3 regions of the Arthrobacter sp. Y3223166 genome follow, and region 1 is predicted to be linked to each of the others. Evidence: predicted binding sites of a transcription regulator. Region 1 holds the regulator's gene; each other region holds the start of a gene.
The links. The regulator LexA, encoded in region 1, represses DNA repair genes until DNA is damaged. The targets are predictions, from matches to a motif close to TCGAACANNTGTTCGA.

Region 1 (9,810 bases):
GATGTGGTGGGGGTCCCTGCCGCCCAGCACGCGCATGTGCAGGCAGATCTGGGCGTGCAGTGTGATCGATTCGAACACGTGGCGGGTCAGCGATCCGGTGAAGTGTCCGCCGATCAAGTGGTACTCCTGGCCTGCCGGTTCTCCCGTGTGCACCAGGTAGGGCCGGCCGGAGATGTCCACGACGGCGTGGGCCAGCGCCTCGTCCAGGGGCACCGTGGCTTCGCCGAAACGGCGGATCCCGGCTTTGTTGCCCAGCGCTTCCTTCAGGGCGTCGCCGATGGTGATGGCGACATCTTCGACGGTGTGGTGCGCGTCGATGTGCGTGTCCCCGCTGGCCTTCACGGTCAGGTCGACGAGCGAGTGCTTCGCCAGGGCGGTGAGCATGTGGTCGTAGAACGGCACGGTGGTGCTGATCTCGGAACGGCCGGTGCCGTCGAGGTCCAGTTCAACCAGCACGGACGACTCGCTGGTGATGCGTTCGAGGCGTGCGGTACGTCCGGTGGTGGTTTCCACGGTCATGGGAGTCCTTTGACGAATTGGTCGACCGGCACGAGCCGGTTCGCTCTTACTAGTTTAGGAGACGGGGCTCGCCACGAGGGCCTTGATGCCGTTGAGGAAGGCTGTGGTCTCGGCCTCAGTGCCGGCGGTTACCCGCAGATGGCCCGGGATCCCGACGTCGCGGATCAGCACGCCGGCTTCCAGCAGTCCCTGCCACACCGAGCGGGGGTCCTCCAGCCCGCCGAAAAACACGAAGTTTGAGTCGGACGGCGCCGGGTCGAGTCCCAGCTCGGCCAGCCCGTCGACAATGCGGTCCCGTTGCGCCTTGATGTCTTCGACGTTGGCCAGCAGCGCATCGGCATGGTCCAACGCGGCCAGGGCCGTTGCCTGCGTAACGGCGGAGAGGTGGTAGGGCAGGCGGACCAGTCGCAGCGCATCGGTAATCTGCGGTGCGGCGGCGAGGTACCCGACCCTGGCGCCTGCCAGCGCGAAGGCCTTGCTCATGGTGCGGGAAACGATGAGCCGCTCCCGCCCCGGCAACAGTGTCAGCGCGCTCGGCGTTCCGGCGTGGGCGAACTCGGCGTAGGCCTCGTCCACGATCACGATGGCCTTGGAGGCTTCCCCCGCTTCATACGCCGCCTCCACGACCTCAAGGCCCAGGGCGGTGCCCGTCGGGTTGTTCGGGGAGCAAAGAACGACCACGTTTGCCGCGGAGCCGGCCACAGCGGCGGCGGCAGCGTCCGGGGACAGCGTGAAGTCTGCCCCCCGCGGAACGGCCACATAATCCGTGTCCGTCCCGCTGGCCAGCAGCGGGTACATGGAATAGGTGGGCGGGAAGCTCAGCAGGGTGCGGCCGGGGCCGCCGAAGGCCTGGAGGATTTGCTGCAGGACCTCGTTCGATCCGTTGGCGGCCCAAATGTTCTCTGCGGTGAGGCCGTGCCCCAAGTAGCGGGCCAGCGCCGTCCTCAGCTTCGTGAACTCGCGATCCGGATACCGGTTCAGACCCGCGGCAGCCTCGCTGACGGCCGAGACGATGGCCTGACGGACAGCATCGGGCAGGCCATGGGTGTTTTCGTTGACGTTCAGGAGGACGGGAACCTCCAGCTGGGGCGCACCATAGGGCTCCAGGCCCCGGAGATTTTCCCGCAACGGCAGGCGGTTCAGGCGTTCTAACTGCTCACTCACCGATCCAGTTTAAGCTTCGGCCCGCCCGGGGCAGGAATCGGGCGGGCCGAAGCAGCTCATATTACGGCTGCCTCAGCGCGCGGACGGGACCAGCAGCTGCTGCCCGGCGTGGACGATGTCCCCCTGCAGGCCGTTCAATTGCGCGATCTCGAAAATGACATCGTGGGGGTTGCGGTCCGGCGCGGACTGCACTGCTATGTCCCACAGTGACTGGCCGCTGCCGACCGTGACGGTCGCCGCCGGCCCCGGCCCCAGCCCCCCGGCGGCGGCCATTGCCGGAGCAGTGAAGAAACCGATCAGGGTCAGGGCTGCGGCCGCGGCGAGCATCAGCGGCAGGCCGATCAGCAACAAACGGCCGCGGCGGGTCAGCCGCAGGCCTGTGCTGGTACGAAGGCCGGCGGGCTGCGGTGCGAGCTGGGCGGACATGGTGCCACCTTTCCGATATTCGATCTATTTCGGCTGGTTTCGATCGTCTTGCAACGGTATTCGAACGTATCTTCGAATACGTCTTCTACAGTTTTAGCACTGGTGATCGAACATTGTCGAGACTCAGTCGAACAAATGTTTGAAATTCGCTACCGCCTCGCCTAGCGTTGTAAGCGTCGGGCGGCAGTAAGAGCAGTGCATCAGCCGCCACCGACAAAACAGTTGAGACAACAGTCCATGTGCGGTTCCGCTACGGCGCCGGCGCAGGGACCACTACGGGGAGACCGGGGCCGGACATGTCGGAAGAGACCACCACCACTGCCGGAGCGAAGCGACGCGGCCGGCCCGTCAAAGTGGGGCGCAGCCTGACGCCGAGGCAGAAGAAGATCCTGGAAACCATCCAGCGCTCCGTCATGTCCCACGGATACCCTCCGTCCATGCGCGAGATCGGTGACACGGTCGGTCTGGCAAGCCTGTCCAGCGTCACGCACCAGTTGGCCCAACTGGAGAAGATGGGCTACATCAGGCGCGACCCCAAGCGTCCCCGTGCCATGGAAATCCTGACCCCGCTGACACTCGAGCACGGGGGTGTGGAAATCGTCGGAGTTGATGAACCGCAACAGCTGCGCAGCTCCAGCGGCGTCGCCGTATCCGAGCTGACCACGTCATCCGACACGGCGATGGTGCCGCTGGTGGGAAGGATCGCAGCGGGCGGGCCGATCCTGGCGGACCAGGCGGTCGAGGACGTCATGCCCCTGCCGCGGCAACTGGTGGGACACGGCGAGTTGTTCATGCTCAGGGTCTCGGGCGATTCCATGATCGATGCGGCCATCTGTGACGGCGACTGGGTCGTGGTCCGCCAGCAGCACACGGCCGAGAACGGCGACATCGTGGCGGCACTGCTCGACGACGAAGCAACGGTCAAGACCTTCCGGCAGCGCGACGGCCACACCTGGCTGTTGCCGCAGAATACCCAGTACGAACCGATTCTTGGCGACCACGCAACCATCATGGGCAAGGTTGTCTCGGTGATGCGGGCCCTCTGACGCGCCCGGTCTCCCCGGTCCGCGCTGCAGCCACCCCGGGATCCCCTGCCCGCACGGGCGGTCCCCGCGCAGGGCCCCGCTCGCTCCGGAACGGGCGTGCCCCCAACCCGTTCAGGCTGAGGCCGTAGCCAGCCTTTCCAAGACCTGGCGGGCCGTGGCGCCGTCCTTGGTACTCCAGAAGGGCGGCAGGGCGCTGCGGAGGAAACTCCCGTAGCGCGCCGTCGCCAGCCGGGAGTCCAACACGGCCACCACTCCACGGTCGTTTGACGCGCGGATCAGCCTGCCGGCTCCCTGGGCCAGCCGCACGGCCGCATGGGTCGCCGAGACCGTCATGAAACCGTTTCCCCCGGACTGCGCCACGGACCGGGTTCGGGCAGTCGTGAGCGGGTCATCCGGCCGGGGGAACGGAATCCGGTCGATGACCACGAGCCGGCACGCGGAACCGGGAACGTCGACGCCCTGCCAGAGCGTCATGGTGCCGAACAGGCAGGTGTCGGGCTCTTCGGCGAATTGGCGGACCAGCGCGCCCATCGACGATTCGCCCTGGCACAGGATGGTCAGGTCGGTGCGCCCGCGCAACTCGGCCGCGGCTTCTTCTGCCGCACGCCGCGAGGAGAACAGGCCCAGGGCGCCGCCGCGCGAGGCCAGCAGCAGCTCCTCGAGTTCATCGAGCTGTTCCGGGCTGGTGCCCCGGCCCGGCTTCGGCAGATGCGACGCCACGTAGAGCACGCCCTGCCTGGGGTAATCGAAGGGGCTGCCCACGTCCACGCTGGAATAGGCGGGCGCGCCGGCTCCGAGCAGTCCGAGCGACCCGGCGACGGCATCGAAGGTCCCCCCGACCGACAACGTCGCCGATGTCAGCACAACGGTATGGTCGTCGAACAAGCCCTCACGCAGCCGGGACGCCACCGAGAGCGGCGCTATGTTCAACGTTGCCGGCTGGTCGTCATTGGCGGCGTAGTCGCCGGCCTCGCCATAGGTGCTGGGACGGGTCGCCCAGATGACCTCCCGGGAGTCCGGAGCGGACAGCAGCCGTTCGGCCAGTTCCAGCACGGCCGCGAGCCGTGAGCGCGCCATCTGCCGTCCGCCGTCCGCTGCCCCCGCACCCTCGGGCTTCGAGTCGGAGAGCGCCGCGCGGGCCGCTTCCCGTACCTGCGCGAGAACCAGCTCATGCTCCTCGCGTAGGCCGGCCGCCAGCAGGCCGGTGGGCACCGACTGCAGGACGTCCTCCAGCGCATCGGCGGCGGAGTTCAAAGGCTCCACGCTGATCCCCGTGTGTTTGCGTGCCGTCGAGGCGGCGGTACGCACCATGGCGGCGGAGAGTTGCCCCGCGACGGCGCTGGTGACGCGGTCCTGCAGCTCATGGGCCTCGTCGATGACCACCACGTCATAGTCCGGGAGTACCGCGACGCCCTCGAAGGCGTTGATGGCCAGCATGGCATGGTTCGTGATCACGATGTCTGCCTCCGCCGCGCGGCCCCGTGCCAGTTCGCTGAAGCACTCGGCGGCCAGGGGACACTTCTGGGCGCCCAGGCACTCCATGGAGCCGACGGAGACCTGCCGCCAGGCCCGATCGCTGACACCGGGCACCAGTTCATCCCGATCCCCGGTTTCGGTCTCGTGCGCCCACTCGCGCAGGCGCACGACTTCCTTGCCCAGCGCGCCCGAGGCGCCGGAAGCCGACGCTGCGCCGGCCGGAGAAGGATGCGGCACCGCGTCCTCGCCGAGGCTGAACAGCGCCGCCGGCGCGTCCTCGTCCGGAAAGCCGCCCGCGAGCTTGTGCAGGCAGAGGTAATTGTTCCTGCCCTTGAGCAAAGCGACGTCCAGCGGCCTGGGCAGCTCGTCGGCGACGGCCTCCAACAGCCGGGGCAGGTCCCGCTTGACGATCTGCGATTGCAGCGCCAACGTTGCCGTGGAGACGATCGCCGGCTTCTCCCCCTCCAGCGCCTGGACCATGAGCGGCACTAAGTAGGCCAGCGACTTGCCGGTGCCTGTGCCCGCCTGCACCAGCAGGTGTTGCCGGCGCTCGAAGGCCTCGGCTACTTTCGCCGCCATCTCGTGCTGGCCGGCACGGTGCTGCCCGCCCATCTCCTGTACGGCGACGTCAAGCAGCCGCAGCGCCTCACCGGCGGGAACCTGGAGGTCAGTCATGCCGGAGGAACTGTTCCAGCTCCGATGCCAGGCCCTCGCGCACCATCACGTCGAGCCGCGTGCCGTCCCCGCCATGCTCCATGGAGAGGATCTCGGCGTCTTCATTGTGCAGGCGGCTAATCACTTCGCCGCGGTCGTAGGGCACCAGCAGCTGCAGCTTCACACTGGGCCGCGGGATTGTCTCGCTGACGAGCCGAAGCAGCTCATCGATGCCCTGCCCGGTCCGCGCCGAAACCACGACGTGCCGCGGTTCACGCTGGCGCAGTCGCTCGACCACGAACGGATCGGCGGCATCGGCCTTGTTCAAGACGACGATTTCCGGAATGTGCCGTGCTTCGATTTCGGTCAGCACCTCGCGCACCGCGGCGATCTGGCCCTCCGGGTCGGGATGCGAGACGTCGACGACGTGCAGGATGACGTCGGCGTCGGCAACCTCCTCCAGGGTGGAGCGGAAGGCTTCCACCAGCTGCGTCGGCAACGACCGGACGAACCCTACCGTGTCGGCGAGCGTGTAACCGATACCGTCCGGTGTTTCCGCCCGGCGGACGGTCGGATCCAAGGTGGCGAAGAGCGCGTTCTCGACCAGCACACCCGCATCGGTCAGGCGGTTGAGCAGCGACGACTTGCCGGCATTGGTGTAGCCGGCGATTGCCACCGACGGCACGGCATTGCGGCGGCGGTTGGCGCGCTTGGTTTCCCGTGCGGGCTTCATGGCGGTGATCTCCCGGCGCAGCTTCGCCATCCGGGTACGGATGCGCCGGCGGTCCAGCTCGATCTTCGTCTCACCGGGCCCGCGGGAACCAATGCCGCCGCCGGCCGCCCCCACCCGGCCGCCGGCCTGCCGGGACATGGACTCGCCCCAGCCTCGGAGCCTGGGCAGCAGATACTCAAGCTGGGCCAGCTCTACCTGGGCCTTGCCTTCGCGGCTCTTGGCATGCTGCGCGAAAATGTCCAGGATGAGCGCGGTGCGGTCAATGACCTTGACCTTCACGATGTCTTCCAAACCGCGGCGCTGCGACGGCGACAGCTCGCCGTCGACAATGACAGTGTCGGCGCCGGTGGACATCACAATGTCGCGCAGTTCCTGGGCCTTGCCGGAGCCCAGGAAAGTCCCCGGATCCGGCTTCAACCGGCGCTGGACAATACCGTCCAGCACCTCGGAGCCGGCTGTCTCGGCCAGCGCTGCCAGCTCCCGCAAGGAATTGTCGGCGTCGTCGGCCGTGCCTTCGGTCCAGAGACCGGCGAGGACAACGCGCTCCAGGCGCAGCTGCCGGTACTCAACCTCGGTGACGTCCTCAAGCTCGGTGGACAGGCCGGCTACGCGCCGCAGGGCGCGGCGTTCCGCGAGGTCCTGCTGGTCGCCGTCGAATTCGGAATGCTCGGCATCAAGTTCGGAGAGTGCCTGGGCTCTGCCGCCGACGCCCTGTTTGCCTCGCGCCGCGGTGTCGCGGGCCAGGATTCGGTCGATGACCGCCTGGATCTCGTCAGGCGTCATTTCCGGTTCCGGTGTCGGCTGGGGGTTGTTGGTGGTCATGCTCTCCTTCGAAATGTCCGTGGTCTTATCGTAGTCCTCCGGGATGCGGCCGGCAGAGCCCGAAGATGCAGTTTGTGGATGATTCGCCAAAAGTCCTCCTGGCATGGGCCCGGGCGCTGCCGGGCGGGAAAGGCGGGGCTGCCGCCCGGCCGGGCGGCAGGGCAAGCAGCGGGTGCCGGGGACCGCCGCAGCCCTTGCGGCGGCTGCGGCACCGGATCAGAAGGGACTCGAGTGAGCCTTCGGGAACGGTGATTGCCCGGCGGCCGGGGAGGTCAAGGCCTCAACCATCGGCACGCGCTGTCCGGCTACGAGCGGGGACAGCAGGTTACGGCGCAATCACAGGTTTTTCATGCCTCCCACGGTATCAGAGCGGACGTTGCTTAGGTGGGCCTAGATACCGATTCCGCGGTCGGCGCACTAATCTGGCCGATTATGGGAACAGAGCACTACTTCAGCGCGCAACCAGGCAATCCCGAGGTTCGCCGCACCCTCGCCGTCGAGCTGGATGGCCGCATGCGGCAGCTGCAAACAGCTGGAGGCATCTTCAGTCCGGACGGCCTCGACAAGGGCACGGCGGTGCTTTTGGACGAGGTCCCTCCGCCTGCTCCGGAAGGCAACCTGCTCGACGTCGGCTGCGGGTGGGGACCGCTCGCGCTCACCATGGGGCTGAAGTCCCCCGATGCCACGGTGCTGGCCGTGGATGTCAATGAACGCAGCATCGCCCTGACCAACGACAACGCCGCGTCGCTGGGGCTGGCCAACGTCCGTGCCTGCCGCCCGGAAGACGTTGACCCGGCCCTGCAGTTCCACACCATCTGGTCCAATCCTCCGATTCGGATCGGCAAGAGCGAGCTTCACGCACTGTTGCTGATGTGGCTGCCCCGCCTCGCACCCGGGGGCACCGCCTGGCTGGTCGTCCAGAAGAACCTGGGATCGGACTCGCTGCAACGCTGGCTCGCGGCCGAACTGCCGTCGGATTTCGCGGTCAGCCGGGAAAGCACCGCAAAGACGTTCCGGGTGCTCTGCATACGGCGGGCCGGCTGAGCCGCTTCGGTCAGGCCACCACGCCTCGGGACACGAGCACGGCGGGGCCGCTCAGCTCCACATGTTCCCGCCCGTCGGCCGCAGGGATGAACCGGACCCGGACAACGCCGCCCGGCACGCCGACCTGCCAGTCGTCGGGTGCGCCCGCACCCGCCCAGTAGCGGATGGCGGCGGCGGCAGCGCAGGCGCCGGTCCCGCAGGACTGGGTCTCCCCCACCCCGCGCTCGTGCACGCGCATGCTGATGTGCCCGGCGCCGTCGGCGACGAGGGGCTCCGCCGGCACGACAAACTCAACATTCGTTCCGTTCTCCGGGACCGGGTCTACCGCCGGCGCGTGGAACAACTCGGTGGCGGCCAGTTCTTCGAGCCCGGCGAGGGCGACCACTGTGTGCGGGTTCCCCAGACTCACCGACAGTGCCGGCCGCGGCACCTGGAGGCCGCCTGCGGTGACCGTCGAATCCATCGCCCTGGCGGCAGCCTCCGCCGGATAGATGAACTCCCACGGCCCCATGTCCACGGCGTAGCCGTTGGCGGACCGGCTGACCGTTTTGGTTCCCGCCCGGGTCCCGATGGTCAGCGACTCACCGGCCGGCAGCTGGACGAGTCCTTCGGCGAGCAGAAAATGCACGAAGACGCGGACCCCGTTGCCGCACATTTCCGAGGTCGAGCCGTCGGCGTTGTAGTAGTCCATGAACCACTCGGCCTCCGGCGCGCTCTCCAGCAGCTCGCGGCCCTCGGGCAGGTGCCGGGACCGGACCGCACGGATGAGCCCGTCGGCGCCGATGCCGAGGTGGCGGTGGCAGAGGCCGGCGACCGCCTCGGCCCCGAGGCGCTTGGCCCCGTCGGGATCGGCAATGAGCACAAAGTCGTTGCCGGTGCCGTGTCCCTTGGCAAAGGGCAGCCCGGCAAGGGCCGACAGATGATCAGGCATGGGGTTGTTCACGGCTCAAGCTTAGCGATGAGCGCTGCCGCCTTGTCCGCCGCCAGCGGATCCTCCCAGTCCAGCCAGTGAATCCTCGGATCGGCGCGGAACCAGGTCAGCTGGCGCCTGGCGAACTTGCGGGTGGCGGCGATGGTGTCCTCGGCGGCCTCGTCCCGGGTCCATTCACCGTCGACCACCTTCAGGAACTGGGCGTAGCCGAGCGCGCGCGAGGCAGTCCGGCCTTGGCGCAGGCCCTGCCGGTCCAGTGCCGCGACTTCCTCCAGCAGCCCGCGTTCCACCATCGTATGGACGCGGCCGGCCAGGCGGTGCTTGAGCCGCTCGCGGTCCACCCGGAGGCCGATCTGAACGGTCGGGCGGACATACTCCCGCTCCGGCATGTAGGAGCTGAACGGACGCCCGGTCAGTTGCCGCACTTCCAGCGCCCGGATAACCCGGCGGGCGTCGGCCAGCCGCCCGGCGGACACCGGGTCGACCTGCCGCAACCGCTCCCGCATCGCTGCGAGGCCGAGGCTTTCCAGCTCCTCTTCGAGGCCGCGGCGCAGGGCCGGATCGGTACCCGGAAACTCGATCGCATCCAGGGCGGCCCGTACATACAGTCCGGAACCACCGACGAGGATGGCCCGGCGCCCCCGCCCGTGCACGGCGTCGATCGCTTCCCTGGCCTGGTGTTGGTAGGCAGAGACACTCGCCTCTTCCGTCACGTCGAGGATGTCCAGCAGGTGGTGCTCGATTCCTTGCCGCTCGGCCGGATCGATTTTGGCCGTGCCGATGTCCATGCCGCGGTAAAACTGCATGGCGTCGGCGTTGATCACTTCCCCGCCCAGCCGCCGGGCCAGCGCGACGGCGAGATCCGATTTTCCGGAGCCGGTGGGACCGACGACGGCGATGACCGCCGGGCCGCGCGGCGCTTGGGGGTGGACCGGCATCGCCGTCAGGCGGTTCGGCCCGGCAGCGCGGGCATGCCCAGCGACACCTGGGACGGC
Region 2 (9,810 bases), on a different contig from region 1:
GTTCTCCCTCACGGTGGCCAGCAGGGCAGCCTTGTCACCGCGTTTCGGCACGTGGATCTGCACCCTGCTGCCGCGGAGTGCGCTGAGCCAGGCCTGCAGTTCGGCGGCATTCTCCGGTTCCTGCGGCAGCATGACCTGGCGCGGGATCCGGTCCGGCCCGTCGGCGTCCCCGTAAACCTGCTGCAACAGGTGTTCGGCCAGGTCGGCGTCGCTCTGGTCCTCGACCTTTTCCACCACCCAGCCGCGCTGGCCGCGGATCCTGCCGCCGCGGACGTGGAACACCTGGACGGCCGCCTCCAGTTCGTCCTGGGCCAGGGCGAACACGTCGGCGTCGGTGTCTTCAGTGAGCACCACGGCATTGCGTTCGAAGACCCGGCGCAGCGCGGCGATGTCGTCCCGGTGACGCGCCGCCGTCTCGTAGTCGAGTTCGGCCACCGCCGCGGCCATCTTCTTTTCGAGGTCCCGGATAAACCGGTCGGCTTCCCCGCCCATGAACGCGCAAAACTCGGCGGCCAGGGCCTTGTGGTCCTCGGGCGAAATCCGTCCCACACAAGGCGCCGAGCACTTGTCGATGTAGCCCAGCAGGCACGGCCGGCCGGTGCGCTGGGCCCGGTTGAAGACGCCGGTGCTGCAGGTGCGGACCGGGAAAACCCGCAGCAGGGTGTCCACGGTCTCGCGGATCGCTTTGGCCGGGTAGTACGGACCGAAGTACTTCACGCCCTTGCGCCGCTCGCCGCGCATCACCTGCACGCGCGGGAACTTCTCCCCCATGGTCACGGCCAGGTAGGGATAGGACTTGTCGTCCCGGAACATGATGTTGAAGCGCGGTGTGAACTCTTTGATCCACGTGTACTCGAGCTGGATGGCCTCCAGTTCGCTGCCCACGATCGTCCACTCCACCGAAGCCGCCGTGTGCACCATCGCATGGGTCTTGGGCGGCAGGTTCTTGGGGCTGGCGAAGTAACTGTTGAGCCGGGACCGCAGGTTCTTCGCCTTGCCGACGTAGATCACCCGCCGGTGCTCGTCCCGGAAGCGGTAGACGCCGGGATTGGTCGGGATCTCCCCCGTCCGCGGACGGTAGGAAGCAGGATTAGCCATGGCCGGTCACTCCCTTCCTCGCCTGGGCCCTGGGTGCCGTCCGGCCGGTCAAGCCGACGGCGTCTTGTTGTAGCTGTTCGAGCGTTCCTGGCCGGTCAGGTCGGCGATCGCGTCCATGATCTGGTCGGTGGCCGACCGGCGCGCCGGCAACGAGTGCTCCGGCCCGGTCCGCTTGAAGTACAGCGGCTTGCCGATCCGGACCGTGAAATGGCTCGGCCGGATCATCATCCTCCCGGCGGGCTGCAGCTGTTCGGTGCCGATCAGCCCGACCGGCAGCACCGGCGCCCCGGTCGTGAGGGCCAGCCACCCCACGCCGGTGCGGCCCCGGTAGAGCTTGCCGTCACGGGACCGTGTTCCTTCAGGATAAATCCCGAAAGCCTCGTTGCGGTCCAGTACGTCCAGGGCACTCTGCAGCGCGGCCACGCTGGCGGCCTGTTCGCCCCGCTCCACCGGTATCGAGCCGACGCTGTGAAAAAACCACCGCATCGCAGCACCCTTGGGACCGCGGGTGGTGAAGTATTCGGCTTTGGCGAAAAAGGCCACCTTCCGCGGCATCATCGCCTGGATGATGACGCTGTCGAGGAAGGACAGGTGGTTCGGTGCCACAATCACCGGGCCGGTCGCGGGAAAGTTCGCGATGCCTTCAATCGTCGGCCGGCAGCTGAGCCGCAACCCGGCCCGGAACGAGGCGCGGGTCGCTTCGAACGTCCTCATGCGGCCGGTCCGGGGCGTCCGGCCAGGGCGCCCTCGGGCTCGGCGGCGGTCAGCCGCCCAATAGCGGCCTCAAGTTCTTCGGCGGTATCCACGACGACGACGGCGCCGGCGGCTTCCAGCTCCCCGGGGGCTGCGAAGCCCCAGCCGACCCCGACGGCGGGGATGCCGAGCCGGAGCGCAGCGGCCGCGTCGTAGAGCCGGTCGCCCACCATGACCACCGGGCCGCACGCGTCGCTGAAAGCGTCCAGCGCGGCCTGCAGGATCGGCACCTTGCCCAGCCCGGGTTCCGCCGGGGCGGGATCGTCACCCTCGGCTCCGTAAATTCCCGCAAAGTACTGCTCCAGGCCCTGCAGCCGCAGCAGCTCCCGCGCCAACCCGGTCGGCTTCTGCGTGGCGACGGCGAGGATAGCGCCGGTGGAGAGGAGCCGCTCCAGCAGGCCGGTAATGCCCGGGTACACGCGGCTGGCCGCCATGCCGGACCGGCGGTAACCCGCCCTGTACAAGGCGATCACCTCGCCGAGCCGGTGCTCCGGGACGCCGGCGCCGCGCAGAGATTCACCCAGCGGCGGCCCGACCAGGGATCCGAGTTCTTCCTGCGGCGGGACCGGCAGGCCGGCCGCCGCGAGGGCGCCGGCTATTCCGGTGGTGATGGCACCTGCGGGGTCAACCAGGGTTCCGTCGAGGTCGAAAAGTACCAGCGCAGGCAATTGAGTCACCCGGGCATTTTCCCACAGATCCGCGGATCCGCCGGAATCCATTCCTGCTCGGGAATACCTTCTTCCCTCCGGCAGGCTCACTGCTGGCCGAGCGCCTCCGCCAGGAAGCGCCCGGTGTGGCTGCCCTCGACTGCCGCCACCTGCTCGGGAGTGCCGCTGGCGATGATCTGGCCGCCGCCGGAACCGCCCTCGGGCCCCATGTCCACAACCCAGTCGGCGCTCTTGATCACGTCGAGGTTGTGCTCGATGGTGATCACCGTGTTGCCCTTGTCCACCAGCCCCTGCAGCACCTGCAGGAGCTTGCGGATGTCTTCAAAGTGCAGGCCGGTGGTCGGCTCATCCAGCACGTAGATGCTTCGCCCGTTCGAGCGGCGCTGCAGTTCGCTGGCGAGCTTGACGCGCTGGGCCTCCCCGCCCGACAGCGTGGTGGCGGGCTGTCCGAGCCGGACGTACCCCAGCCCGACGTCCACCAGGGTCCGCAAGTGGCGGGCGATCGGGGTGAACGCGGCAAAGAATTCCGCTGCTTCCTCGATCGGCATGTCCAGGACTTCGGCAATCGTCTTGCCCTTGTAGTGGACTTCCAGCGTCTCGCGGTTGTACCGCGCGCCGTGGCAGACCTCGCACGGAACGTAGACGTCGGGCAGGAAGTTCATCTCGATCTTCAGCGTGCCGTCGCCGGAGCAGGCCTCGCAGCGCCCGCCCTTGACGTTAAACGAGAACCGGCCGGGCAGGTAGCCCCGGAGCTTCGCCTCGTTGGTCTCGGCGAACAGTTTGCGGATGTTGTCGAAGACACCGGTGTAGGTGGCGGGGTTGGAGCGTGGCGTGCGGCCGATCGGGCTCTGGTCGACGTGGATGACCTTGTCCAGCTGGTCCACGCCTTCCACCCTGGTGTGCCGGCCGGCAACATGCTTGGCTCCGTTGAGCTTGTTCGCCAGCACCTTGTAGAGGATGTCGTTGACCAGGGTCGATTTTCCGGAGCCGCTGACGCCGGTGACCGCGGTGAAGATTCCCAGCGGGAACGAGGCATCGATGCCGCGGAGATTGTTTTCCCGGGCACCCACCACCTTGATCTGGCGCTTCTTGTCCATCTTCCGGCGCTTGGCCGGCAGTTCGATGCGGCGCCGGCCGGACAGGTAGTCACCGGTGATGGAACGCGTGTTGTCCAGCAGTTCCTGAAGCGAGCCGGAGTGCACCACTTCGCCGCCGTGCTCGCCGGCGCCGGGTCCGATGTCCACTATCCAGTCGGCCTCGGCGATGGTGTCCTCGTCGTGTTCCACCACTATCAGGGTGTTGCCGAGGTCGCGCAGCCGTGTGAGGGTCTCGATCAAGCGGCGGTTGTCCCGCTGGTGCAGGCCGATGGAGGGCTCGTCGAGCACGTAGAGCACGCCGACCAGGCCGGAGCCGATCTGCGTGGCAAGCCGGATGCGCTGGGCCTCCCCTCCGGACAACGTGCCGGCGGCGCGCTCCAAATTCAGGTATTCCAAACCCACGTCCAGGAGGAACCGCAGCCGCGCCTGGATCTCGATGAGTACCTGGTGGGCGATCTGGGTTTCGCGGGCCGAGAGCTCCAGGCCCGCGAGGAACGAACTCGCCTCGCGCAGCGGCAGGGCAGACACATCCGCGATGGACTTGCCGTTGATCAGCACGGACAGCGACGCGGGGTTCAGCCGCGCGCCGTTGCATTCCGGGCACGGGACCTCGCGCATGTACTCCTTGTAACGGTCCCTCGCCCACTCGGACTCGGTTTCCTCGTGCTTTCGGTGGATGTACTGGAACGCGCCCTCGAATCCGGTGCTGTATTTCCGTTCCCGGCCGAAGCGGTTGCGGTACTGCACCACGACCTTGAAGTCCTTGCCGTGCAGTACGGCCTCCCGGACCTTCTTCGGCAGGTTCTTCCATGGCTCGTCCATGGAGAACCCCAGCTCATGCGAGAGCCCTTCGAGCAACCGCGTCCAGTACTCCTGCGTGGCTTTGCCCAAGGACCACGGGGCAATGGCGCCCTCGGACAGGCTCCGGTCGGGATCCGGGACCACCAGGTCCACATCTACTTCAAGCTTGCTGCCGATACCGGTACAGGCCGGACAGGCGCCGAACGGGTTGTTGAACGAGAACGAGCGCGGCTCGATCTCGTCGATGGCGAGCGGGTGTTCGTTCGGGCAGGCCAGGTGCTCGGAGAAGCTACGCGTACGGCCCGGGTCGTCCTCGTCTATGTCGACGAAATCGGCCAGCACGCGGCCCTCCGCGAGGGCCAAGGCGGTTTCCACCGAGTCGGTCAGGCGCTGGTGGATGCCTTCCTTGGCCACCAGCCGGTCCACCACCACCTCAATGGTGTGCTTGTACTGCTTCCCCAGCTTCGGCGGTTCGCTTAGCTGCACCGGCTTGCCGTCCACCTTCGCGCGGGAAAAGCCCTTGGTGCTCAGTTCCTTGAACAGGTCGACGAACTCGCCCTTGCGCCCGCGCACTACAGGGGCCAGGATCTGGAACCGGGTCCCTTCGGGAAGCTCTTGCAGCTGGTCCACGATTTGCTGCGGGGTCTGCTTCTCCACCGGTTCACCGCACTGGGGGCAAAAGGGGCGGCCGACGCGGGCCCACAGCAGGCGCAGGTAGTCGTAGATCTCGGTGATTGTTCCCACGGTGGAGCGCGGGTTGCGGCTGGTCGATTTCTGGTCGATCGAGACCGCCGGCGACAGGCCCTCGATGAAGTCCACATCCGGCTTGTCCACCTGCCCCAAGAACATCCGCGCATAGGAAGAGAGCGATTCCACGTACCGGCGCTGGCCCTCGGCGAAGATCGTATCGAAGGCCAACGACGACTTGCCCGAGCCGGACAGGCCCGTGAAGACGATCATGGCGTCGCGGGGCAGGTCCACGCTGACGTTCTGCAGATTATGCTCGCGGGCGCCCTTGACGACCAGCCGGGACATGTCCGCGGAGCGGGAAACGGGGGTGGCAGACTCGGAATCGGTCGCCGGGACGGACGTTTCGCTTGCTTTTAGCACGGTATCTACTCTAATCGAAAATTCGTTCGAACTTGTATTACATCGGTCACGGCGGACGGCACCTGCGGACAGAGAGCGTCCGCAATTGCGGGCTCCCCTGGCCGGCAGACGACGGCTGATGCCGCCTACTTGATGCCGTGGCGCTCCAGCGCGGCCTTGGCGGCGGCGAGTGCTTCCTTGCCGCCGATCCCTTGACCGTGAACGGCGCGGGCGAATGCTTCGGCGGCATCGCCCAGCTGTTGGCGGGCCTTGCCGGCTCCGGCGCTGACCACGGTGCCGGCCCGGCCGTGGGTTTCCACCCGCCCGGCAGTTTCAAGCTCCCGGTAGGCGCGTGCCACGGTATTCGGGACCACACCCAGATGATCGGCCAACCGCCTGACGGGCGGCAGCTTCGTGCCCACCGGAAGTTCGCCGGCATCGGCCGCTTCGATGATCCGCAGCCTCAACTGCTCGAAGAGCGGCACGGCGCTGTCGCGGTTCATCCGCCAGTCAAACTCGCTCGCTTCCATCGTCTGCGCCCGCTCCTCGTCGTGTCCCCAGCATCGCGCTGCCTGTCCGCTGCTACAACCAGAATGACATCCTGAGCCGTCCGGGTCGACTGTCGGTAGGCTGGGAAGCATGTTGCTTCACGAAGATCCTGCAGTCACCATCCGCGGTATTTCCGTTTCCGAGATGGACAACAACGTCTATCTGCTGACGGCCAAGGCTTCCGGCACCCAGGTGTTGATCGACGCCGCCGATGACTTTCCGGCCATCCAGCAACTGCTGCGCGAGGGCGCCGCGGATGCCGGGCGGCCGGCCGAGGTTGCCCTGATCGTGACCACGCACAGCCACTGGGACCATGTCCGGGCCCTGCCGGAGGCGGTGGCCGCTACCGGCGCCAAAACGGCGGCCGGGGTGGAGGATATTCCGCAGATCGAGGTGCGGACCGATGTTGCGCTCGAGCATCAGGACGTCGGCCGCTTCGACGGATTCTCGTTGGAAGCCATCAAGCTGCGCGGGCACACGCCGGGTTCCGTGGCGCTGCTCTACCGCGCACCCGAGGGTCCGCCGCACCTGTTCACCGGAGATTCCCTGTTTCCGGGCGGGCTGGGCAACACGCAGCAGGACCCGGAACGGTTTTCAACCCTCTTCAACGATGTGGCCGAACGGGTGTTCAACTACCTGCCCGACGACACGGTGGTCCATCCGGGCCATGGCGCCGGCACCACGCTCGGGGCAGAACGGCCTCATCTGGACGAGTGGAAATCGCGCGGCTGGTAGGGCGCATTCAACCCCGACAGACGTGGACGTTGGGGGGAATCCCGCCTGCCGGGGCTCTCTAATTCTAGCGCCGCGGGCTGCTTTCGCTCCCTTGCCACCCGAGGAAGGATGGCAGGCTGCCCCTGTCAGGCCAGGAAGGACGGCAGGCTGCGTTCCGCCGCGGAGTACGTGGCGGCGTCCGGGATCTGTCCCGCCATAAAGCGGTCCACGAGCCGCGGATCCACGTACGACTTGCGGGCGACGGCGGGCGTATTGCCCAGCCGCTCCGAGACGGCGTGCATGGCTGCGACCACGGCCTTGCGCCGTCCGGTGAGATTCGGCTTGCCGGTGTAGCCGGCCAGTGCCACGGCGGCCGTTACCGTTCCCTGCCACGTCCGGAAATCCTTGGCACTGAACTCCGGCCCGCAGAGTTCGTGGATAAACTCGTTCAACTCCGACGCGCCCAGCCCCGACCAGTCTCCGGTGCCGTTGCGGTAACCGATGGCCGGATCGTCGGCCTTCAGGGTCCGCACCGCCGCCAGCTGGACGGCGATATCCGGATCCTTCAGTTCCACGTCCCACTGCAGTCCGCTCTTCCCGGGAAAATGCAGCCGGACGGTATCTTCCCGCACCTGCACGTGGCGAACCAACAACGTCGTAACCCCGTAGGATCCGTTATCTTCGGCGTAGACTTCCGAACCGATCCGCAACGACGCGCTGTCCAGCAGGCGGAAGGCAACGGCACAGGCCACCGGGCGGGTTCGTTCGCCGGACCTCAGCAGCCTCGTCACCTTGCGGCGCGCGGTGGTCAGGGTGGCTCCGAACGCCAGGGAGCGGTCGAACTTTTCCCGATCCCTGAGTTCCCGCCAACGGGCATGGTAGATGTATTGCCGCCGCCCGGCGTCGTCGGTTCCCGCGGCCTGGATATGCCCGTTGGGTGCCGGGCAGATCCACACATCCGACCACGCCGGCGGGACCGCCAACGCCTTGATCCTTCGGAGCTCGTCCCCGGCAGGCCTCGAACCGTCGGGGTTGCGGTAGGAAAACCCCGTCCCGTGGCGCCGGCGGGTGATGCCGGGTGCACGGACGTTGCTGCGCCTTAGCCTCAGACGGGCACCTCCATCTTGAATCCGCAGCTGCAGCGAAGGATTTCGACGTCGACCCGCACGGTCGGGAGCGGCCCGGTTTCCGGGGAGCCTGCATCCACGGGATCTACGATGGAGTGGTCGATGCGTTCCACCGGCTGCATGGGCTCCCCGCAGTGCATGTAGCCCTCGGCGCCGAAATCGATTCCGACGCTCTCGGATTCCGTGGCCGGCACCTTGAAGGTTTCGTGCCCGTAGTACGCGTCGCAGCGGCTGCACCAGTAGCTGACGTCCCATCGCGGCAGTGCGGGTGCCCCGGCCTGCGGCGGCAGCAGCGTTACGGCATCGAAGACCAGGTACTCGTCGGTGCTGCAGGCAGAGCACGAGGGATCGGGCAACGCGCTTCCCGGTTCCCGGTCCTGGCCGGCATGGGCACTTGAACTGTCATTGGCAATCATGATCGTCTGCCCTTCCAATCTGCAATCCAACTAATGATAAGTATACTGTTTGTAACCCATCATACTGAGGTTGGAAAAGCAGCATAAGCGCCGCGGCGGCGCCCCCGGAAGGGTGTACGGCCACCGCGGCACGGGCCGCTTGGATCAGCCGCCAGGGAAGCAGCCCCGGGCGGGGCTAACTGGTGCCGTCATACAGCGAGTCCGGCGGTTCGCCCCCGGGTTTGCCGTACAGGCCACGGACCCGCCGCTTGCTGGCCTGCAGCGCGTCCCTGCTGTCGCGCCGGTCCAGTTCGACCCGCAGCTCCTCCAAGCGGAACTCGGTCTCGGGGTCGGCCGCGCCGAACTGGATGCTTTCCCGCTCGAGCTGGCGCATGGCCCTGCCGTACAGTGCCAGCAGTTCGGGGTCGCCGAGGGGAGCCAGATCCATGGGAAATTCGTCGGCGGGTGACAGATGGCGGTGCCGCATCAGTTCCGCCCCAAACCGAGGAAACCCCCTGCATACCGACCGGCATCGGACCTGTCCATGCGCAGCCTCCAGATAGCCCGGGAGCCGATTCGGCTCCAACTGCTGCGAGCTTACAAGCGCTTCCCCCCTCCGGCAACGAATGACTGTATTATCGCGCCGGCGCGGTTAATTTTACGCCTTGGTCTTGACAGGCGGCAGCCCGGGATGCCGTGGGCATCCCGGGCACCCGTCCGCCGGGGCGGCGGGATGATTATTCGTCGTAGCGTTCTTCCCGGATGGTTCCGAACGGGACCTCCTCGGTCGCCATGGCTTGCACTTCGTTGGGGAGGAAGCGGACCAGCACGCCGCGATCGCCTTCGGCGGCCGATTGCTTCAGCACCGGCAGGATCGCGTCGGCCTGGGTCGGCTCATATCCGGCCAGGTACTTGGCATACGCCTCCGGCAACTGCTCCGACATCATGGCCGCCGGGATCAGTAGGAGATGAACTCGACCAGTTCACCCACCCGGTCCTCCGGATAGTTGCGGGCGACGTCGGCCTGGCTGAGTATTCCGACCAGGTCGTGTCCATCGATGACCGGCAGCCGGCGCACCTGATGGTCCTGCATGGTTCTGATGGCCTCTTCGATGCTGTCGTCCGCGCCGATGGTCACCGGCTTGCCTTGGCCCAGTTCGCCCGCTTTCACCTCGCGCGGGTCCCGCCCGTCGGCCAGGCACTTGATCACAATGTCGCGGTCCGTGACCATGCCCTTGAGCCTGTTGTCCTCACCGCAGATGGGCAACGACCCCACGTCGAGGTCGCGCATTTTTTGCGCGGCCAGCTCCAGCGTCTCGTTCTCGCCAATGCATTCAACACCACCGGTCATGATTTCCCTTGCGGTTGTCACGGATATCAGTCCCTTCAGGTAGTTCGAGCCGCTTCGCGCACCGTCCGGCCAGCGGGGACGAGCACGCCAAGCTGATTTATAAGGTTACTTACAATTACCATAGGGCGCGGGGGAATTGAAGGGCGGCCGGCGCCTCCCCCGCCGCTG
Region 3 (9,810 bases), on a different contig from region 1:
CAGCCGGGCCGACACCACCCGGGAGGCGCGGTTGGCCAGCTCGGAGCCCTTTTGGTACCACCGGGTAACGAAGGCGATGGGTATGGCGGCGACCAGGATGATCAGCCCGCTCTTCCAGTCCAGTCCGGCGATGCTGATGGCGGTGAAGAGCATGAACATCACGCCGGAGGTCAGCTGGGTGACGCCGTTGTCCAGCAGTTCCCGCAGCGCCTCCAGGTCCGACGTCTGCCGGGAGATGATCCGGCCGGAGGTGTAGGTTTCGTGAAACTCCAGGCTCAACCGTTGGGTGTGCCGGAAGACCCGGACCCGCAGGGCCAGCAGCATGGCCTGGCTGAGACGGGCGGTGACGTAGATGTAGGCCGCCAGCAGGGATCCGCCGGCGATCGCGACGGCGGCGTAGGCGGCGCCGACCAGCACCAGGGGCATGGTGTCGCCGCCGGTGAAGGCCGGCAGCGCATTGTTGATGCCGAAGGCCACCAGCACCGGACCGGCGGCCCGGGCGGCGTTGCTGGCCACCACCAGCACGATGGAGAGCGCGAACAGCCGCTTGTGCGGGGACACCAGTTCGCCCAGCAGCCGCAGGGAGCGCCGCCTGACGGCTCTGCGGTCGGTTTGGTCCAGGTTGATGTTGTCTTCGCCGGCGACTCCGGTCATGGAACTCATCGGGCTTCCTTTGCGTCCAGGACGTCTTCGACCATGGGCTCGGCCGCCAGCGAGGCGATCACGTACCGGTAGTGTGTGCTGCTGCGCAGCAGCTCCGAGTGGCTGCCGACCGCAGTAATCCGTCCGTCCTGCAGCAGCGCTACCCGGTCGGCCAGCGCCACGGTGGAGGGCCGGTGGGCCACGATCACGGTGGTGGTGCCGCGCAGTTCTTCCCGCAGCCGCTGCGTAACCGCTTCTTCGGTCCGCACGTCCAGGGCCGAGAGCGGGTCGTCCAGCACCAGCACGGCCGGTTGCGCGGCGATGGCCCGGGCCAGGGCGATCCGCTGCCGCTGCCCGCCGGACAGGCTTAGTCCTTCCTCGCCGATCCGCGTGTCCACGCCCTGCGGCAGGTCATAGGCGAACCCGGCCTGCGCCACCTCGAGCGCCCGGGAGAGGAGGATTTCGGGATCTTCGCGGCCCGGGCGGGCACCGAGCAGCACGTTGTCGCGGACCGAGGTGGAGAACAGCGTGGAGTCCTCGAAGGCCACCGACACGCGGGCGCGCAGCTCGGCCAGCGGGAGATGACGGATATCCGTACCGTCCAGGAACACGGCGCCGGAGGTGACCTCATACAGCCGGGGAATCAGCTGCAGCAGGGTGCTCTTGCCCGAGCCGGTGACCCCTACCAGCGCCAGGGTTTCACCCGCGCGCACGTGCAGGTCCACGCCGTCGAGAACCGGGGCCGCGTCCGCGGCGGCGTCGGGATAGCGGAAGACTACGTTGGACAGGCGCAGTTCCCCGCGCACGGGGCCGGCCGGTGCGGGAACGTCCGGGTCGATGATGGTGTTCTCCGTATCCATCACGTCGAAGTGCCGGTCCAGTGCGGTCTTCGCCGTCAGCGTCATGCCCATCAGGGAACCGATCGCTTCCACCGGACCGGCCACCACGGCGGCGGTGGCAAAGAAGGCGACCAGGTCGCCGACGGTCATGTGCCCGCCGGAGACCTGCATGATGCCGATGACCAACGCGGCGCCCAGCACCAGATCGGGCAGCGACACGACGGTGGCGAGGAACTTGGACAGCGTGCGGGCCTTGGCCAGTTCGGTCTGGCGCAGTTCTTCGGCCTGGCCGTGGAAGTTCTCCAGCGCGTACTTGCCGCGGCCGAAGGCCTTGAGCACCCGGATCCCGTGCACCGATTCCTCCACGGTGGTGGCGAGGTCGCCCGCCTGGTCCTGGCTCAGCCGGGAGGAAGCGCCGAATGCGGTACGGAACCGGAACCCCTGCCAGACGAGGGGCACGGCGGCGGCCAGGAAGATCAGTCCCAGCAACTGGTTCAGCGCGAACATCAGCGCCAGCCCCGCGACCACCGTCACGAAGGAGACCACCAGCATGAGGGAGCCGAACGCCAGCCAACGCCGGATCAGTCCCAGGTCGGCCATGGAGCGGGAAAGCAGCTGGCCCGAGCCCCAGCGGTCATGGAAGGCGGCCGGCAGATGCTGCACGTGCCGGTAGAAGCTGGTGCGCATGCCCATCTCCACGTCCGTGGCGGGCGCGATCGCGAACACGCGCCGCAGGTACACCAGCCCGGCCTCGGCCACGCCCAGCACCGCAATGACGACGGCGGGGCCCCAGACTTCCGAGGGGCGGCCGCCGGTATGGATGGTGTCGACCAGGCCACGCAAGACCTGGGGAATGGCCAGTGCCACCAGGCTGGCGCCGAGGGCGCTGAAGAATCCCAGGATCAGCCGGGGGAGGATGGGCCGGACATAGTGTTTGAGCCGGGCGATCGAGCGCCAAAGGGATAACTCAGTCATGTGGTCGATTCGTTGCAGTGGTTCGGAGGGCTTCGTGTACTGCAGCAACTATCCTAGCGACCGCGTTGAGGCGCTGGTCACTGTTGGCACCCCCCGAGCCGACCCGTGGGGAAACCGATGCTTGCTAGGCTGTGCGGAACAATTCACCAACGGGGGCGGGCATGGATCTGGCAGACGTCGTGCACGGCTTCGGGTCGTTCCTGTGGACATCAATGCTCTTTCCGCTGCTGCAGGTGGCCGGCGTCCTGCTCTTGGTGCTTCGGAAGCCGGCCGGCTGGCTGGTGCTGCTGGTGGAACCGGTCCTGTCCCTGGTGTTGATGGGAGTGACGGGCGCTTTTAGCCTTGCCGTCCTGGTGCTGCCCGCGGTGGCGGCCTACGGATGGTGGCGGTGGCGCCGGCGGTCAGCGGCCGGCGGGTTTCTTGTCCATCCGGTCCAGCGGCCCGACTGGCTGGCCGCGGCCTGCCTGATGGTGCTTGTCGTGCTGTTCTTCGGTGTCGACGTGCTGCCCATGATGCTGATGCACATGGCCGACCCGGCGGCCATTGCTGAGGCAGCGGTCGTTAGCCTGCTGACTCCGCTGTTGTACCTCGGTCTGGCGCGCGGTGTCATCGAAGCCTGGTGGATCGGCGTCGCCCTCTCGCTGATGGGCCTGGCAAGAGGGGCAGTGAACGCAAACCCGCAGGTCCTGTTTGCACTGGACGGCATCGTGTTCACCGTCCTGCTGGGAATTTTGAGTCTGTACGGCTGGTCCAGATGGCGCGAGGCGCATGCGGAGTCGGCCGCTTCGACGTAGCATCGCGGCGCAGTGCTTCGGCTTGGCGCCGTGCTTCGCCCAGCATTGTGCTTCCGCTTGGAATGCATTGCCCTAGGGCACTACTCCTACACACAGGGCCCTTTTGATGGCTATCGAATCTGTGTACGAATAAAATTGTGGTATGGCTCTTGCACCGTTGGACCGCACCGGGGAGATGGAAGCATCTCTGGACCAGGCGTGTGTCCTGCTGCAAGATGTCGCCGATCGCTTCCCCGTTGAGTTCTCTTCCCTGTGCAACAGGGACCTGGCCAATACGGTGGCGGCGGTCGAGGGCGTTTCGAAGCTGGTGGAGTTCCTGCAGGCGGTCGGCGCCCACGCGGTGGAGCGGGCGGACATCGCCGCCACCGGGGAAACCGCGCCGGCGTCAAGACCCGGCGCAGAGGCCGGTGCCGCCGCGTCGGGCACCGCGGGGGCGGGGGAGTGGGCGGACCCGGCGGCAGCGATCAACACCGGGAGCGCGGCCACCGCTACCCCGGACAGGTCCGGGGCAGCTCAGGTGCGGCGCCGCCGCAAGACGGAGTTCGCGAACACGGCGGAGTATCTGCGCTCGCGGTTGGGGATCGGGATAGTCGAGGCGCGGCGCCGGCTGCGGGTGGGCAAGGCGATCACCGCGCCGGTGCGGTTGGACGGGGAACCTGGTGCGCCGGCGCTGCCGGTCTTGGCCAAGGCCATGGCCGGCGGGGAGGTCAGCGGCCAGTCCGCGGCCTTGGTAGTTGATTCCCTGCACCGCGCCCGCCACGCCGGTAGCCTGGAGGCGTTGCAGGCGATGGAAGCGTCGCTGGTCCGGCAGGCCCTGGACGCGGATGCGGACACCCTGGTGATGGTGGCCAGGACGTGGGAAACCGCGGTCGACCAGGACGGTGCCGAACCGTCCGAGGAGGAACTGCGGGCCCGGCAGGGCATGTTCTACCGGGGCCGGCGGCGCGGGCTGCACCAGTTCGTCATCAACACCACCGACGCCCAGTACGAGGCTCTCGCCACCGTGATGAACAGCGCCGCGAACCCAAGGATCCGCCCCGACGCCATCGAAACCGCCGCCAACGCCCCTGCCGCCAACGGCGGCACCACCGCAGGCACAGGCGGAGCAGACGCAACGGGCAGCGCCAACACTGATGCAGCAACCACAAAGGCGGGCACCGATAACGCTGATGCAGCCGGGCCCCGTGTGGAGAGTGCGGCAGGCACCGCTGAGGCTGACGGCGCTGCTGAGGCTGCCGACGGCGGAATCTCCGACCCGCGGGACGACACGTCGTCGGGTTCTGAACCCGGTCTGCCGGGTGAAGGCCCCGCCGGCGTGGATCCGGCCGTGGTGGAGGCGATGGATGACGCCACCCGGGCGCAGAAGCTGCTCGCGGGCCTGGTCGGGGCCTGCCGGATCGCGCTGAACACCGGCAGGCTTCCGGACTCGGGCGGGCACCGCACCCAGATGATCGTCACCACCGGATACGAGCAGCTGGCCGGGCTGCTCTCCGGCGGCGGCAGCGCGGTCTTCACCGGCCCGGTCTCGGCCACCACGGTCCGCCGGATGGCCTGCGACGCCGAAATCATCCCGGCCGTCCTGGGCTCCGAAGGCGAGATCCTGGACCTGGGCCGGTCCCAACGGTTCTTCAACCGCGCGATCCGCCGGGCCCTGGTCGCCCGGGACAAGGGCTGCGCCTTCCCCGGGTGCAGCATGCCCGCGTTCTGGACGGAGGCGCACCACATCATCCCCTGGTGGGCCGGCGGCCGCACCGACGTGAACAACGGGGTGTGCCTCTGCCTGCTCCACCACGACCTGATCGAGCAAGGGAACTGGGAGATCAACGTCGTCGACGGCATCCCCTGGTTCACCCCGCCGGACTACATCGACCCGCGCCGCAAACCGCTGCGCAACTCCTACTGGCAAACCCACATCCCACCCCAACCACTCCTAGCCTGACCTAGCGATTCGGCGCGGGCGGGCGCGCAGGGCGCAGCTGAGGAAGTCTTAGCGGGCGGGTGCGCAGGGCACCGGTGGGGAAGTCTCAGCGGGCGGGCGCGCAGGGCACAGCTGAGGAAGTCTTAGCGGGCGGGCGCGCAGGGCACAGCCAAGGCAGTCTCCACAGGCATGAGCGCAGGGTGCAGGTGGGGAAGTCTCAGCAGGCGGACGCGCAGGGCACAGCCAAGGCAGTCTCCACAGGCATGAGCACAGGGCACAGCTGAGATTGTTTCAGCGGGCGGGCACGCGGGGCGCACCCTGCAGGTGCATCAGCGGGCTGCACAGAAGAAGGTCAGAGCTGGTGTAAGACCAGCCGCAGAGCGTGCCTCGGTGCTCAGCTGAGCCCGGGGCCGGGCCCGGTGCGGCGGCCTTCGGCAGGGACTTCGCCGGCCGGAGCAGCCGGCGTCAGTGTCAGCAACACAGCCTCCGGGCGGCAGGCGAAGCGCACCGGCGCCAGACGCGACGTTCCCAACCCGGCCGACACGTTTAACGGGACACTACGCCCCTCGTGCTCCCAGTACGTCAGCCCCCGGGCGCGCCACGTAGGCAGATCGCAGTTGCTGGTCAAGGCCCCGTAGCCGGGGAGGCGGACCTGGCCACCATGGGTATGTCCGGCCAGCATCAGGTCGGCGTCGTCGGCTGTGAACCGGTCCAGCACCCGCTGGTATGGAGCGTGAGCCACCGCGATCCGCAGGAATGCGGCCTCATCGGCGGATGTCGAACCGTTGGGGAAACCCGAATAACGGTCGCGCTGCAGGTGCGGATCGTCAACCCCCGTGAAGTCCAGCCGAACCCGGTCCACCACCACGGACTGGTGCCGGTTGGTCAAGTCGATCCAGCCTGCGGTGCCGAAAGCCGCATGCATCTCCCGCCAAGGCAGTTCACGCTCCGCGTAGTCCTTGGGCTGAGAGGAGGGGCCGGTGAGGTAGGAGAACGGGTTCTTCATCACCGGGGAGTAGTAATCGTTGGAGCCCGGGACGAACACGCCCGGAATATCCATGAGCGGTGCCAGCGAGTCCAGCAGGGGCTGCACGGCCTGGTGATGGCTGAGGTTATCGCCGGTGTTGACCACCAGGTCCGGTTCCAGCGACGCCAGCTGCCGCAGCCACCTCTGCTTCAGCGTCTGCCCGGGAGTCATGTGGATGTCGGACAGGTGCAGGATCCTCAGGGGGCCTCGTCCGGCGGGCAGGATGGGCAGCGTTTCTTCGCGGACCTTGAAGAGGTTCCGCTCGATAACGGAGCCGTAGACGAGCGCGGCCCCGCCCGCGGCCGTGGCCCCCAGGGCCAGCGTGCCTGCGGTCCGGAGCCGTGCCCGCAACAAGTCAGTGTCCACGGTTAGTCGTTGCCTCCTCCGCCGTTGCCTCCTCCGCCGTTGCCTCCGCCGTTTCCGTTACCCCCGCCGTTGCCGTTGCCTCCGCCGTTTCCGTTGCCGGAATCGCCGGAATCGCCGGAATCGCCGGAGTCACCGGAACCGCCGGAGTCACCGGAGCCGCCGCCCGAATCCCCGTCGTCGCTGCTGTTGCTGGAATTCGAGTTGTTGTTCGATTCGGCGGGTGCCGGGGTCTGGACCGGTCGGGGCGGATACATCATGCTGCTCGGCGCGGAGCCGAACTCGCCCGTCTTGTACAGGCCGGCGACCTTCTCCATGTAATCGGTCCACTGCCCGCCGGCAATGGTCGCACCGTCCACGTAGTCACGCGTCACGCCGTTGATGGGGATGTTGTTGATCGATTTGTAGGCATGAGGGTTGCCCACCCAGGAAGCAGTGGAAATGCCCTTGGTGTAACCCACCGTCCAGGTGTACTCAGACTTGTCGGTCGTGCCGGTCTTGACAGCGGCGGGAACACCAATCGGATGGATTCCTCCCAGCTGCAGGTTGACCAGGTTCTCCAGCGGGACGCTGACGGCAGCAGCTACTTCCTCCGAGATCGCCCGTTCGCAGGACTTCTTCGGCACCTCGTACTTGTTGCCCTGGGCATCCGTCACGGAGGTCAGCGCGATCGGCTTGCAGTACACGCCGCCGCTGGCGAACGCCGCGAACGAAGCCGCCATCGTCATCGGGGACACGTTGGTCGTGCCGATGATGAAGGACGGGTGCTCAATGCTGATCGGTTCCTTGTCCGTCGCCGTCCGGACGCCGAGGCGCGTTGCCGCATCCCGGATGTCGCAGAGGTCCAGCTGCGCGGCCATGGCTGCGGTAGCGGAGTTGATCGACCACGTCAGGCCCTGGCTGGCGGTCATGGTCCGCTCGAAACCTGGCAGCGCATTCTGGAAGTCCCACTCACTGAACCACGCGTCCGGGGGCAGGCAGCTCGCGTTCCAGTTGTACTGCGCCGGGTACTCCGTCCGGCGCGCGTCGACCGACGCGTTGAGCGCCTTGCCCGCTTCGAGCCAGGCGACCATGGTGTAGGGCTTCATCGTGGAGCCAGGCTGCCAGCCGTTGCCGCCGCCCATATCGGCGTCGACGTTGTAGTTCAGCTCCGTATTGGCCGCGCCGTCTTCGGGGCTGTAGTTGGTGTTCTGGGCCATCATCAGGATGTTGCCGGTGCCCGGTTCAATCGAGACCATGGACGAGCCGACGCCGGACTCGTCGCCCACCGGGACTTCCTGCTCGATCTGCTTCTGGCCTTCCTTCTGGAGGCGGGAGTCGAGCGTCGTCTTGATGGTGAGGCCGCCACGGGCCAAAAGCTTCGCCCGTTCGGTGGAGTCCGCACCGAACGCGTCGGACTGCATGATGGCGTGCTGCACGTAGCTGCAGAAGTAGTCGGCGAAGTTTGCCGCGACACAGCCGGAACGTACCGGCTTGAGATTCAAGCCCAGATCGCTGGCAACGGCTTCGTCGTACTCCGCCTGGGTAATCTTTCCCGCGTTACGCATGGCCGCCAGCACCGTATTGCGGCGTTCCACCGTGGCTTCCGGGTTGTTCACCGGATTGAAGTAGTTGGGCGACTGCACCATGCCGGCCAGCATGGCCGACTGCTGGATGTTCAGCTTGGCGGCCGGAATGCCGAAAAAGGTCTTCGCAGCGGCTTCAATGCCGTACACCTGGCCGCTGAACAACACGATGTTCAGGTAGCCCTGCAGGATCTCTTCCTTGCTGAATTCCTTTTCGACGGCGATGGCCAGCTTCGCCTCGCGCAGCTTGTCGCCGATGTCCTTGGTGCCGCTGATGGTCAGCTCTTCGGCCCCCTTGCCCGCGGAAGCGCCGGCGTCGATCAGCACGTTGTTCACATACTGCATGGTCAGCGTCGACGCGCCCTGCAGGTCCCCGCCGGCCATGTTCGTCACCGCGGCGCGCATGATGCCTTGGGGGTCCACACCGTTATGTTCGTAGAAACGAACGTCCTCGATGGAGATGATGGCGTCCTGCATGTGCTGGGAGACCTTGTCCAAAGTCACCGGGACGCGGTTTTCGGCGTAGAACGTGGCAATCAGCTTGCCGTCGGCGGAGAGGATCCGCGACGGCTGGGACAGCGGCTGCGTCTGCAGTTCGTCCGGCAATTGGTCGAAGTATTCGATCGATGAGGTTGCCCCGACACCGGCCACGGCTGCGGCCGGAACCAGCAGACCGGCTGCGAGCACGCCGCAGAGCGCACTGATACCCAGGAAGCCAACAACTTTGCCTAGGGTGGTCGCAGTGTCGAAGAAGGGGGATTTGCGAGCGGCCATGGGGTTCAGTTTACAAGCAAGCGCTACCCTTTGAGTTATGACCAAATGGGAATACGCGACAATTCCGCTCATTATCCACGCGACCAAGCAGATTCTTGACCAGTGGGGGGAGGACGGCTGGGAGCTCGTCCAGGTGTTCCCCGGCCCGAACGGAACCAATCCGGTTGCCTATTTGAAGCGGGAGAAGCAGTAGCCATGACGGAAACCACTGAAGCCCGGAAGTCCACCGTCGAAGAGCGGCTGGCCGGCTTGGGACTGTCCCTGCCGGACGTGGCAGCTCCGGTGGCCGCCTACGTCCCGGCGGTCGTCTCCGGTAATTATGTGTACACCTCCGGGCAACTGCCGTTCGTCAACGGCGAACTTCCGGCCGCCGGCAAGGTGGGCGACGGTGCCGGCCTGGTCAGTGCCGACGAGGCGAAAAACCTCGCCGCGACGGCCGCCGTGAATGCCCTGGCAGCGGTCAAGAGCGTCATCGGTGACCTGGACCGGATCACCCGGGTGGTCAAGGTCGTCGGTTTCGTGGCCTCCGATCCGGCATTCACCGGCCAGCCGGGTGTGATCAACGGCGCCTCCGAGCTGCTGGGGCAGGTCCTCGGCGAGGCTGGCGCGCATGCCCGGTCCGCCGTCGGCGTGGCCGTGCTGCCGCTGGATTCGCCGGTCGAGGTAGAACTGATTGCCGAATTCAGCTAGTCCGCTGCGCGAGGAGCAGCGGCTCTTCCCCGTGGTACCGGACCAGCTGGGCGCGGCCCACAGCTGGTTCCACCACGGGGAACGTACGCCGCGCAAGCCCCGGATGGCCTCCTCGGTCGTCCTCGTTCGGGACGGCGCGGCCGGCACGGAAACGTACCTCGGCTACCGGTCGGGCTCCTCTCCGCTGGGCACGGTGGCCTTTCCCGGCGGCAGCGTGGAGGAG

Region 2: the regulator LexA is predicted to act here: its motif matches at 5,542-5,557, upstream of uvrA (excinuclease ABC subunit UvrA).
Region 3: the regulator LexA is predicted to act here: its motif matches at 3,364-3,379, upstream of AC5RUH_RS11565 (HNH endonuclease signature motif containing protein).

What each region holds. Positions count from the first base shown of each region.
Region 1 covers NZ_JBNHGE010000013.1:34,699-44,508, reverse strand. Annotated here, with positions in the region: gene hisB (imidazoleglycerol-phosphate dehydratase HisB) at 1-519, opposite strand, end outside; gene AC5RUH_RS08355 (histidinol-phosphate transaminase) at 574-1,683, opposite strand; gene AC5RUH_RS08350 (LysM peptidoglycan-binding domain-containing protein) at 1,756-2,109, opposite strand; gene lexA (transcriptional repressor LexA) at 2,406-3,155, shown strand; gene AC5RUH_RS08340 (ATP-dependent DNA helicase) at 3,267-5,306, opposite strand; gene hflX (GTPase HflX) at 5,299-6,840, opposite strand; gene AC5RUH_RS08330 (class I SAM-dependent methyltransferase) at 7,273-7,884, shown strand; gene dapF (diaminopimelate epimerase) at 7,895-8,815, opposite strand; gene miaA (tRNA (adenosine(37)-N6)-dimethylallyltransferase MiaA) at 8,824-9,753, opposite strand; gene miaB (tRNA (N6-isopentenyl adenosine(37)-C2)-methylthiotransferase MiaB) at 9,759-9,810, opposite strand, start outside.
Region 2 covers NZ_JBNHGE010000003.1:196,600-206,409, forward strand. Annotated here, with positions in the region: gene uvrC (excinuclease ABC subunit UvrC) at 1-1,098, opposite strand, end outside; gene AC5RUH_RS03575 (lysophospholipid acyltransferase family protein) at 1,147-1,812, opposite strand; gene AC5RUH_RS03580 (HAD hydrolase-like protein) at 1,809-2,528, opposite strand; gene uvrA (excinuclease ABC subunit UvrA) at 2,606-5,452, opposite strand; gene AC5RUH_RS03590 (GntR family transcriptional regulator) at 5,653-6,036, opposite strand; gene AC5RUH_RS03595 (MBL fold metallo-hydrolase) at 6,146-6,790, shown strand; gene AC5RUH_RS03600 (DNA topoisomerase IB) at 6,916-7,911, opposite strand; gene AC5RUH_RS03605 (hypothetical protein) at 7,875-8,330, opposite strand; gene AC5RUH_RS03610 (hypothetical protein) at 8,488-8,739, opposite strand; gene AC5RUH_RS03615 (hypothetical protein) at 9,029-9,238, opposite strand; gene AC5RUH_RS03620 (CBS domain-containing protein) at 9,250-9,663, opposite strand.
Region 3 covers NZ_JBNHGE010000024.1:34,094-43,903, reverse strand. Annotated here, with positions in the region: gene AC5RUH_RS11580 (ABC transporter ATP-binding protein) at 1-663, opposite strand, end outside; gene AC5RUH_RS11575 (ABC transporter ATP-binding protein) at 660-2,456, opposite strand; gene AC5RUH_RS11570 (nicotinamide mononucleotide transporter) at 2,618-3,250, shown strand; gene AC5RUH_RS11565 (HNH endonuclease signature motif containing protein) at 3,393-5,189, shown strand; gene AC5RUH_RS11560 (metallophosphoesterase) at 5,563-6,561, opposite strand; gene AC5RUH_RS11555 (transglycosylase domain-containing protein) at 6,564-8,897, opposite strand; gene sp36 (Sp36 family protein) at 8,935-9,090, shown strand; gene AC5RUH_RS11545 (RidA family protein) at 9,093-9,587, shown strand; gene AC5RUH_RS11540 (NUDIX hydrolase) at 9,571-9,810, shown strand, end outside.